One region of the Klenkia terrae genome, then DNA from elsewhere that is predicted to be linked to it. Evidence: riboswitches for the same ligand, from Rfam matches in the RefSeq annotation. Region 1 holds a riboswitch; the other holds the start of a gene.
What was found. A riboswitch is a leader RNA that binds a small molecule or an ion and turns the genes downstream of it on or off. The one in region 1 is predicted to bind S-adenosylmethionine.
Positions count from the first base shown of each region.

Region 1 (5,753 bases):
GCGCCGGCAAGACCACCTCGCTGCGGATGCTCATGGGCCTGATCCGGCCGACCGAGGGCACCATCTCCGTCTTCGGCCACCCGGCCACCCCCGGCGCCCCGGTGCTGTCCCGGCTGGGCTCCTTCGTCGAGGGCACCGGCCTGCAGCCGCACCTGTCCGGCCGGGACAACCTGGAGCTGTACTGGGCGGCCACCGGCCGGCCGCTGGCCGACGCCCACCTGGACGAGGCGATCGCCATCGCCGGCCTCGGGACGGCGCTGGACAAGCGCGTCCGCTCCTACTCCCAGGGCATGCGCCAGCGGGTGGCCATCGCGCAGGCCATGCTCGGCCTGCCGGACCTGCTCGTCCTCGACGAGCCGACCAACGGGCTGGACCCGCCGCAGATCCACGCCATGCGCGAGGTGCTGCAGGACTACGCGGCGACCGGCCGCACGGTCATCGTGAGCAGCCACCTGCTGGCCGAGATCGAGCAGACCTGCAGCCACGTCGTCGTGATGGCCAAGGGCCAGAAGGTCGCCGAGGGCACGGTCGAGGAGATCGTCGGCACCGGGGGAGCGGTGCTGGTCGTGCTCGAGGACCCGGCGGACGCCGACCGCGCGGTCGCCGTCCTCGAGGGCCTGGACGGCGCCTCGGTCGAGCGCGCCGACGAGGGCCTGGTCGTCGAGCTGGCCGGTGCCTCCCGGGCCTCGGCGGTCGCCGCCCTGGTCGGGGCCGGCATCGGGGTCGACCAGGTCACCCCGCGTCGCCGCCTGGAGGACGCGTTCCTGTCGCTGGTGGGGGAGAGCTCGTGAGCACCGTCCAGTCCACCGGGGCCGTCGCCGGCTACCGGCCCGAGCGCACCCTGCGGCTGTCGGTCGAGCTGCGCCGGCAGTTCAAGCGGCGGCGCACGATCGGCGTCTTCGCGCTGATGGTGGCGCTGCCGCTGCTGCTCATCGCCGCCCTGCAGCTGGGCGCCAGCGAGGACGCGCAGGCCAACAGCCGGCTCAACCTGGTCGACGTCGCGACGTCGTCCGGGCTGAACTTCACCCTGTTCGTGCTGTTCGCGACCACCTCGTTCTTCCTGGTGGTCGTCTACGCGCTGTTCTTCGGCGACACCGTGGCCAGCGAGGCGCAGTGGGGGTCGCTGCGCTACGCGCTGGCCACCCCGGTGCCGCGGATGCGGCTGCTCCGGCAGAAGTGGCTGGCCGCGCTGGTGCTGTCGGTGTCGGCGCTGCTGACCGTCACCGTGGTGGCCGTGGTCGCCGGCGGCATCGCGTTCGGCTTCGAGGACATCCAGACCCCGATCGGGATCAGCATCGACCAGGGCCAGGGGATGCTCCGGCTGGCCGGGATGGTCGGCTACCTCGCCGTCCACCTGCTGGTCGTGGGCACGCTGGCGTTCTGGCTGTCCACGGTGACCGACGCGCCGCTGGCCGCGGTCGGCGGGTCGGTGTTCACGATGTTCGTCTTCGCGATCCTCGACCAGGTCGAGCAGCTGGGCAGCATCAGGGACTACTTCCCGACCGCCGAGGAGTTCGCCTGGACCGACCTGCTGCAGACCCCGGTCGACAGCGGGGACCTGTACCGCGGGGTCATCCAGTCGCTGCTCTACGCGGCGGTGTTCACCGCGCTGGCCTTCCGGCACTTCGCCCGCCGCGACGTCACGAGCTAGGCAGCTACCCGAGGGCGGCGCGGACGGCCTCGGCCCAGCCGAGACCCATCGCGCCGGCGGTCGCCGCCACGTCCGGCAGGGCGGCGATCGCCTCGGCCATGCCGGGGACGGCGGCGCCGTTCGCGGTGATGAACAGCCGACCGACGGCCGGCGCCATCTCCAGGTCGCTGACCGAGTCGCCGACCGCCACCGCGTCGGCCGGGTCGATCGCGCGCCGGGCCAGGTCCCAGGCGATCGCGGAGCCCTTGCCGATGCCGCGCGGCATCAGGTGGAAGACGTGCGGGTCGCCCTCGACGTCCAGCGTCATCCGCGAGGTGCGGGGGACCCGGCCGTTGTCCTTGAGGGTCAGCCACCCCCAGCCGCGGTCGGCGAGCCACGCGTCGACCTCGGCGGTGCCCACCCGGCCGCGGAGCATGGCGTCGCCGGTGTGCGTGGCGTGCCAGGGGGAGTGCCACTCCAGCTGCCCCGGCCAGGCCGCCACCAGCGCGTCCACCACGCCGAGCCCGGCCATCACCTCGACCGGGGTGCGCCCGGCGAACTCCGCGGGCAGGTCGCCGGTCAGCAGGTGGGTCTCCCGGCCGCCGGCCCAGCTCACCAGCGAGCCCAGCTCGGCGATGTGCCCGTCGACGGCGAAGACCCGGCCGGCCTCCTGCAGCTGGGCGTGGGTGCGCCCGGAGACCAGGACCAGCGGCACGCCGGCCCGGTGCAGCTCCAGCAGCGCCGTCCAGGGCTGCGCGGTGAGCTCCCCGGTGGCGGTGTGCACGAAGGACCCGCGCGGGCCGACCATCGTGCCGTCGAGGTCGGTGTAGACGATGGCTGCGGGCACGGCGCCCATCCTGCAGTAAGGTCCGGGGCGTTCCACTCATCCAGAGGGGCAGAGGGACACGGCCCGATGAAGCCCCGGCAACCACTGCGCGAGCAGCAGGTGCCCCATCCGTCCTGCGCGGTCGACGACCCGGCGCAGGGAAGATGAGGAGGTAGTCGTCGCATGACCCTGACCGCTCCCGAGGCCACCACCGGCCCCACCACCACCGGCCCCGCCACCACCGTCGCCGCCAACCCGGCCCGCGGGCTGGTGTGCCGCAACTGCGGTGCCACCTTCGGCCTGATCGCCGAGCACGCCTGCGCCGAGTGCTTCGGCCCGCTCGAGGTCGACTACGACCCCGAGCTCATGCGCGCGGTCACCCGCGAGCAGATCGAGGCCGGCCCGCACAACATCTGGCGCTACGCCCCGCTGCTGCCCACCGGCCAGGACCCGGCCGACCGGGTGAGCCTGGACCCGGGGATGACCCCGCTGGTGCGGGCGCAGCGGCTGGGCGACGAGCTCGGCTTCACCGCCCCGCTGTGGGTGAAGGACGACTCGGCCAACCCGACGCACTCGTTCAAGGACCGCGTCGTCAGCCTGGCCGCCACCGCCGCCAAGGGGTTCGGCTACGCCAAGATCGCCTGCGCCTCGACCGGCAACCTGGCCAACTCGGTGGCCGCCCACGCCGCCCGCAATGGCCTGCCCTCGTTCGTGTTCGTGCCCAGCGACCTGGAGCCCGGCAAGATCGTCCAGTCGGCGGTGTACGGCCAGGCCCTCGTCGCCGTCGACGGCTCCTACGACGACGTCAACCGGCTGACCAGCGAGCTCGCCGAGACCGACGAGTTCGAGGACTGCGCCTTCGTCAACCAGAACGTCCGGCCCTACTACGCCGAGGGCTCCAAGACCGTGGGCTACGAGATCGCCGAGCAGCTCGGCTGGCGCATCCCGGCCCAGGTCGTGATCCCGATGGCGTCGGGGTCGCTGCTCACCAAGGTCGACAAGGCCTGGAAGGAGCTGGTGGCCGCCGGCATCGTCGAGGACACCCCCTGGAAGGTCTTCGGTGCCCAGTCGGCCGGCTGCGACCCGATCGCCACCGCGTTCGACAACGGCTGGGACGTCGTCAAGCCGGTGAAGCCGACCGGCATCGCGAAGAGCCTGAACATCGGCAACCCCGCCGACGGGCCCTACGCCCTGGACGCGATCCGGCGCACCGGTGGCTCGGTCGGCCGGGTCGGGGACGACGAGATCGTGGCCGGCATCCGCGACCTGGCCCGCACCACCGGCGTCTTCGCCGAGACCGCGGGCGGGGTGACCACGGCCGTGCTCCGCCAGCTCGTGGAGAAGGGGCTGCTGGACCCCGCGCAGGAGACGGTGGTGCTCAACACCGGCGAGGGGCTCAAGACCCTCGACCCGCTCGCCCCGGTCGTCGGCCCCACCCACCACGTGCAGCCCTCGCTGCGCTCGCTGCGCGAGGCCGGCCTCATCGCCTGAGGTCGGCCGCGTCGGTGCCGCAACCTGGGTCGACCCACCCCGTGGCTCCTCACCCCAGTCCACGACCTGGGGTGAGGGTCTGCGCGGGGGGTCCACCCAGGCTGCGCCGGGCGCCGGCGTGGGGCCGGAGGCCGGCGCGGTGACCACGCCCTCCGAGCCCTCGCGCCAGGTGCCCCGACCGGTGCCGGTCGTCGTCCGGCCGCGGTCGTGGGCGCCCGCGCTGCTGGTCGGCCACGTCGCGCTGGCCGTCGTCCTCGTGGTGATCTCGCTCGTCCTGCTGGTCGCCGGGGCGGGGGAGCGGGCCGTCGGCGGACCCCTGGCGGCCGTGCTGGTGGGCCTGCTGGTCGTCGGGGCCGTCGCACGCCGGTTCGGCACCCGGCCGCAGACCCGCGGGGGTCGCTGGTCGACGGTGCTCGGCCTGGCCGTCGTGGGCCCGTGGGTCTGGTACGTGCTCGGCGTGGCCGGGTTGTCCGGGTACACCGGGCCCCTGCTCGGCGTCCTGGCGCTCTACCTCTGGGTGTACGTCCTGGCCCTCGTGGTGGCCGCCGTGCTGGTCGCGTTTCTGGACCTGGCCGCCGGCGAGGTGCTCCGCCGACGGCGGGGGTGACCCCCGTTCTTGCACTCGCCTGGGTCGAGTGCCAGACTCGGGCTGGCACTCGGAGCATCTGAGTGCCAACCAGGTCGGGCCGGTGAGGCATCGGCACGTGGGCCGCAGGAGCGTCCACGGTGCAGGTGCCGTCCGTCGCGGGCGCCGCCCGACCAGCAGCGAGCCACGCATGGAGGACACCACCACATGGCCAAGATGATCGCCTTCGACGAAGAGGCCCGCCGCGGCCTCGAGCGGGGCATGAACACCCTCGCCGACGCCGTCAAGGTCACCCTCGGCCCCAAGGGCCGCAACGTCGTGCTGGAGAAGAAGTGGGGTGCCCCCACCATCACCAACGACGGTGTGAGCATCGCCAAGGAGATCGAGCTCGAGGACCCGTACGAGAAGATCGGGGCCGAGCTCGTCAAGGAGGTCGCGAAGAAGACCGACGACGTCGCGGGTGACGGCACCACCACCGCCACCGTGCTCGCCCAGGCCCTCGTCCGCGAGGGGCTGCGCAACGTCGCCGCCGGCGCGAACCCGATGGCCCTGAAGAAGGGCATCGAGAAGGCCGTCGCCGCCGTCTCCGAGTACCTGCTCTCGACCGCCAAGGACGTGGAGACCAAGGAGCAGATCGCTGCCACCGCCTCCATCTCCGCCGCTGACCCGGCCATCGGCGAGCTCATCGCCGAGGCGATGGACAAGGTCGGCAAGGAAGGCGTCATCACCGTCGAGGAGAGCAACACCTTCGGCCTCGAGCTCGAGCTCACCGAGGGCATGCGCTTCGACAAGGGCTACACCTCGCCCTACTTCGTGACCGACACCGAGCGCATGGAGGCCGTCCTCGACGACCCGTACGTGCTCGTCGTCAACTCCAAGATCAGCTCGGTCAAGGACCTGCTGCCGCTGCTGGAGAAGGTCATGCAGTCCGGCAAGCCGCTGCTGATCATCTCCGAGGACGTCGAGGGCGAGGCCCTCGCGACCCTGGTGGTCAACAAGATCCGTGGCACCTTCAAGTCGGCCGCCGTCAAGGCCCCCGGCTTCGGTGACCGCCGCAAGGCCATGCTCGGCGACATCGCCATCCTCACCGGTGGCCAGGTCATCTCCGAGGAGGTCGGCCTCAAGCTGGAGAACGCCGGCATCGACCTGCTGGGCCGCGCCCGCAAGGTCGTCGTCACCAAGGACGAGACCACCATCGTCGAGGGTGCCGGCGACCAGGA
Region 1 is NZ_JBAPLV010000001.1:192,313-198,065, forward strand. It holds gene UXQ13_RS00975 (alpha/beta fold hydrolase) at 1-791, shown strand, start outside; gene UXQ13_RS00980 (ABC transporter permease) at 788-1,651, shown strand; gene UXQ13_RS00985 (HAD family hydrolase) at 1,656-2,477, opposite strand; SAM riboswitch class I at 2,511-2,627, shown strand; gene thrC (threonine synthase) at 2,640-3,947, shown strand; gene UXQ13_RS00995 (hypothetical protein) at 4,087-4,554, shown strand; gene groL (chaperonin GroEL) at 4,741-5,753, shown strand, end outside.

Region 2 (5,753 bases), on a different contig from region 1:
CGGTGCTGCCGCCGTGCAGCGAGGTCATCCGGGCCTGGCCGACGGAGTCCATCCGGGCGAAGCGCTCCTGGGTGGCCGCGATCGCGCTCGCCGGCATCCCGGCAAGCATCCGGTCGGCCTCCGCCCAGGCCTCCTCCGGGGTGTCCCGGCTGACCACGTGCAGCCGGATGCCGAACCGCAGCTCCCGGCCGACGGCCGCGGCCTTGGCCCGCACCCGGTCCAGCCGCCCGCGCACCATCGCCGGCGGCTCGCCCCAGGTCAGGTAGGTGTCCACGTACCGGGCCGACACGTCCTCGGCCGGCCCGGACGCGCCGCCCAGGTAGATCGGCGGCGCGGTCTCCGGCGGGGTGGTCAGCCCGGCGCCCTCGACCCGCACGTGCTCGCCGGCCAGGTCGAACCGCTCGCCGGCGAAGCTGCGCCGGACGACGTCGAGGAACTCGGCGGTCCGGGCGTACCGGGCGTCGTGGTCGAGGAAGTCGCCGTAGGCCCGCTGCTCCACCGGGTCGCCGCCGGTGACGACGTTGAGCCGCAGCCGCCCGCCGGACAGCCGCTGGAACGTGGCGGCCTGCTGCGCGGCCAGCGTGGGCAGGATGAACCCGGGCCGGAAGGCGACCAGGAACTCCAGCCGCTGCGTGCGGTCCAGCAGCGCCGCACAGGTCACCCAGGCGTCCTCGCACCCGGACCCGGTCGGGGTGAGGACGGCGGTGAAGCCGGCCTGCTCGGCGGCCCCGGCGACGGCGCCCAGGTAGTCCAGGGTCGGCCGGCGCCGCAGCGCCGCGGCGTCGTGGCCCCGGTCGGTGGTGGCCGGGCCGACGTCCCGGCTGTCGCCGCGGGTGGGCAGGAACCAGTGCATCTCCACCGGTGGAGTGCACCACGCCGATCGGGATGGTCGACTCGGCGGGCCGCGGCGGCGGGGCATCCGACCAGCGGATCGACGGCCGAGGGAGGGGCAGACCACCGGCATCGAAGGTCCACGACGGCTGAGGGGTGCCTCACACAAAGTGCACCTGGTTTGTGGGGATTGCACCTGTGAGGGCACCATGGACGGGTGCACCGGCTGCTCCTGACGCGCGACCTCGCCGTCGACCTGGCCGGCACCGCCAGCTGGCTCTGTCGCTGACCCGCCGCACACCCCTCTCTCGCCGCGCCGCCGACCCCGGGCACCTGCCTGCCCGCGTCCGCGCCGACCGCCTCATCCCTGCGAGGAATCCGCTCCGTGATCGAACTGAACGACGTCCGCAAGGTCTTCCCGGCCCGCGGCCGCGGCCCCGAGGTCGTGGCCCTGGACGGCGTAGACCTGACCGTCCGGGCCGGTGACTTCGCCGGCGTGGTCGGGCCCTCGGGCTCGGGCAAGTCCACCCTGATCCGGCTGGTCAACCTGCTCGAGCGGCCCACGTCCGGCACGGTCACCGTCGACGGCCGGGTGCTCACCGACCTGCCGGCCGACGAGGTCCGCCGGGCCCGCAGCTCGATCGGCATGGTCTTCCAGCACTTCGAGCTGATGGACTCCCGCACGGCCGCGGCCAACGTCGAGCACCCGCTGGAGCTGGCCGGCGTCGGCCGCGCCGAGCGCCGCCGTCGGTCGGGCGAGCTGCTGGACCTGGTCGGGCTGGGCGACCGCGCCCAGGCCCGCCCCGCGCAGCTGTCCGGCGGGCAGAAGCAGCGGGTGGCCATCGCCCGCGCGCTCGCCGCCCGGCCCACCGTGCTGCTGTGCGACGAGGCCACCTCCGCCCTGGACCAGGCCAGCACCACCGGCGTGCTGGAGCTGCTGCGCCGGGTCCGCGACGAGCTCGGGCTGACGGTCCTGCTGATCACCCACGAGATGGCCGTGGTCAAGGCCGTCTGCGACACCGCGGTGCTGCTGGAGGCCGGCCGGGTCGTCGACGGCGGCCGGCTGGACCAGGTGCTGGCCCGCGGGGACTCCCCGCTGGCCGCCGCGCTGCTGCCCGCCCCGGTGGCCGACCACCGGGTGGCGGGCACCCTGCTCCGGGTCACCGTCACCGACACCGCGCCCGAGACCCACGTGCTGCAGGTGCTCGTCGGCCGGCTCGGCCTGGACGTCGAGGTCGCCGGCGGCTCGGTGGAGACCGTGGCCGGCGGGCGGCACGGCCGGCTGCTGCTGCGGGTCACCGGCGCCGACCAGAGCGGGCTGGACCGGGCACTGGCCCAGCTGCGCGACGACGGTTCCCGGGTGGAGCGCGTCGCGGCGGAGGTGGCCCGGTGAGCGACTGGTCCCGGATCGCCCCGCAGCTGCTCGACGCCACCGGCGAGACCCTCTACATGGTCGCGGTCGCCACCGTGATCACCGTCCTGCTGGGCATCCCGCTCGGCGTGCTGCTCACCGTCACCGGACCCGGCGCGCTGGCCCCGCGGCCGGTCCTGCACCGGGTGCTCGGCCTGCTGGTCAACCTGGGCCGGTCCCTGCCGTTCATCATCCTGCTGGTCCTGGTCGCCCCGCTGACCCGCGGCCTGGTCGGCACCACGATCGGGTCGACGGCGGCCATCGTGCCGCTCACCGTCGGCGCCGTCCCGTTCCTGGCCCGGCTGGTGGAGACCAGTCTGCGCGAGGTCTCGCACGGCAAGGTCGAGGCCGCGCTGGCCATGGGCGCCCGCCGCCGGGACGTCGTCCGCACGGTGCTGCTGCCCGAGGCGCTGCCCTCCCTCGTCGCCGGGACGACGGTCACCGTCGTCGCGCTGATCAGCTACTCGGCCATGGCCGGCGCCATCGGCGGCGGCGGCCTGGGCGACTTCGCCATCCGGTTCGGCTACCAGCAGTTCCGCACCGACATCACCCTGCTCACCGTCGCCCTGCTGCTCGTCGTCGTCCAGGCGCTGCAGTTCGGCGGCGACACCTGGGCGCGCCGCCTGGCGCGCCGATGACACCCGCCCGTCCCGACCCGTTGGAGAACCGCACCGTGCGTCGCCTCGCCCTGACCCTGTCCGCCCTCACCGCCACCGCGGTCCTCGCCGCCTGCGGGGGCGGCGACGCCGAGATCTCCGCGCCGGACGAGCCGCTGCGCGTCGGCGCCTCGCCGGTGCCGCACGCGGAGATCCTCCGGTTCATCGACGAGAACCTCGCCGAGGACGCCGGCCTGGACCTCGACGTCGTCGAGTTCACCGACTACGTGCAGCCCAACGTGGCCCTCGACGACGGCTCGCTGGACGCGAACTTCTTCCAGACCGTGCCCTACCTGGAGGAGCAGGAGGCCTCCGCCGGCTACGACTTCACCGCCCTGGAGCCGGTGCACGTCGAGCCGCTGGGCATCTACTCGGAGTCGCTGACCGACCTGTCGCAGCTGGAGCAGGGCGCGACCGTGGCGATCCCGAACGACCCCACGAACGCCGCCCGCGCGCTCCGGCTGCTGGAGGCCAACGACCTGGTCGTGCTGGCCGACACCGGTGACGCCGCCCCCACCTCGTTGGACGTGGAGAGCAGCCCGCTGGACCTGGAGATCTCCGAGGTCGAGGCCGCCCAGGTGCCCCGTTCGCTGGCCGACGTCGACATCGCGGTGATCAACGGCAACTACGCCATCGACGCCGACCTGTCCCCGGCCGACGACTCCCTGGCGCTGGAGGAGGCCGAGGGCAACCCGAACGCCAACCTCCTGGTGGTGCGGGCCGGCGACGAGTCCGACGAGCGCATCCAGACGCTGGAGGAGCTGCTGCACTCCGACGAGGTGCGCCAGTTCCTCGAGGACGAGTACGACGGTGCGGTCATCCCCGCGTTCTGATCCCGCTGCCGCCCGGGCCGGTCGGACAACCGGCCGGGCGCGCGCAGACCAATGCGCATCAAGTCGATCGGGATTGACTGGTAGGGTCTACGACAGGTCACGAGTGCCAGCGCGAAGCCCCGGCTCGCTGGTCGGCAACCCTTCCACCGCGATGGGGTGCTCCGGGTGACGACCTGGCGGCTGCGCAGCGCAGCCGCAAGCGCGGGTCCCGTCGCGAGCACGGGCCCCTGACCTCCAGGAGTCCTCGATGTCCGTCCTCCTCGACCGCCGCACCACCCCGGCCCTGCTGCCCACGGCCGACGCGGCCACCAGCGTCCCGCTCGTGACCGGCGGGTCGGTCGGCTACGCCAACCTCGACGTCGCGGCCAGCGCTCCCGCCCTGGCCTCCGTGGCCGCCCGGGTCGCCGAGGCCCTGCCGCTCTACGCCAGCGTGCACCGTGGCGCGGGCTACCTCTCCCAGGTCTCCACCGCGCTCTACGAGTCGGCCCGGGACACCGTGGCCGCGTTCGTCGGGGCCCGGTCCGACGACGTCTGCGTGCTCACCCGGAACACCACCGACAGCCTCGCGCTGCTGGCCGGCTGCCTGCCCGCCGACGGCGCCGTCCTCGTGCTGGACGTCGAGCACCACGCCGACCTGCTGCCGTGGCAGCAGCGCTCCCGCGACCTGTGCGACGTCCTCGAGGCGGCACCGACGGTGGCCGGGACGCTGTCCCGCCTGGCCGACGCGCTGGCCGCCCGGCGCTACGTGCTCGTCGCGGTCACCGGTGCCTCGAACGTGACGGGGGAGTCCCTCCCGCTGCGCCGGGTCACCGAGCTGGCGCACGCCGCCGGTGCCCTGGTGGTCGTCGACGGCGCCCAGCTGGTGCCGCACCGCCGGTTCTCCCTCGTGGAGTCCGGTGCGGACTGGGTCGCGTTCTCCGGCCACAAGCTCTACGCACCCTTCGGCACCGGCGCGCTGGTCGGCCGGCGGGACTGGCTGGACACCGGCCGGCCCTACCTCCCCGGCGGCGGCGCCGTCGCCCAGGTCGACGTGGACGCGACGACGTGGGTGGCGGCCCCGCACCGGCACGAGGGCGGCTCGCCCAACGTGCTCGGCGCGGTCGCGCTGGCCGCCGCCTGCGACGAGCTCGCGGCCCTGGCCCCCGGCGCGCTGGAGGACCACGAGCGGGCGCTGCGCACCCAGCTGGTCGACGGGTTGTCGCAGGTCGACGGGGTGCGGCTGCTGCGCATCTGGTCGGACTCGGTCGACCCCACCGGCGTGGTCAGCTTCACCGTCGAGGGCGCCGACCCGGGCCTCGTCGCTGCCTACCTCTCCGCCGAGCACGGAATCGGCGTCCGGGACGGCCGGTTCTGCGCGCACCCGCTGGTGGCCCGGCTCGGCGTCCCCGGCGGAGCGCTGCGGGCCAGCGTCGGCGTCGGCACGTCCGCGGACGACGTCGCCCGGCTGGTCGAGGCGGTCGCCCGGTTCGTCGCCGAGGGGCCCGCCGTCGCCTACGCCGTCGTCGACGGGCGGCACCAGCCGGTGGCCGACCCGCGTCCGGTGGCCGGGCTGGCCGGCGCCGACCTGTCCGCGGTCGCCCGCGGCGCCGGTTGCGGACCTGCCCCGACCCGCTGAACCGCCCCCCGAACGCCCGCCGAACCCCGGCGGACAGATCCCCGAGCACCGAGGAGAACCACCCGTGGCCACCCGTCCCAAGGCGAGCGTCGTCCCCTTCACCCACCACGCGGAGGGCACCGGCGTCGGCCAGCGCGTGACCGTCGGCGGCGACGCCGGGCACGAGTTCGACGTCGACACCTACCCGGCGTTCGGCGGCGCGGACGCCTCGCCCAGCCCGCTGTCCTACGCGCTGGCGGCGCTGAGCTCGTGCAACCAGATCACCGCCTCCATCGTGGCCAAGGAGCTCGGCGTCGCGCTGGGCGCCTAGACCTTCGACGTGCAGGGCGACCTGGACACCGCGGTCATGGTCGCCGGCGAGGAGGGCAACGCGAACTTCGACGCCGTCACCGTGCGGGCCACCGTGG
Region 2 is NZ_JBAPLV010000014.1:898-6,650, reverse strand. It holds gene UXQ13_RS13405 (LLM class flavin-dependent oxidoreductase) at 1-853, opposite strand, end outside; gene UXQ13_RS13400 (methionine ABC transporter ATP-binding protein) at 1,217-2,224, shown strand; gene UXQ13_RS13395 (methionine ABC transporter permease) at 2,221-2,880, shown strand; gene UXQ13_RS13390 (MetQ/NlpA family ABC transporter substrate-binding protein) at 2,916-3,731, shown strand; SAM riboswitch class IV at 3,827-3,939, shown strand; gene UXQ13_RS13385 (aminotransferase class V-fold PLP-dependent enzyme) at 3,979-5,346, shown strand; gene UXQ13_RS13380 (OsmC family protein) at 5,411-5,656, shown strand; gene UXQ13_RS13375 (OsmC family protein) at 5,666-5,753, shown strand, end outside.
Region 2: another riboswitch for S-adenosylmethionine. It lies ahead of UXQ13_RS13385 (aminotransferase class V-fold PLP-dependent enzyme); the one in region 1 lies ahead of thrC (threonine synthase).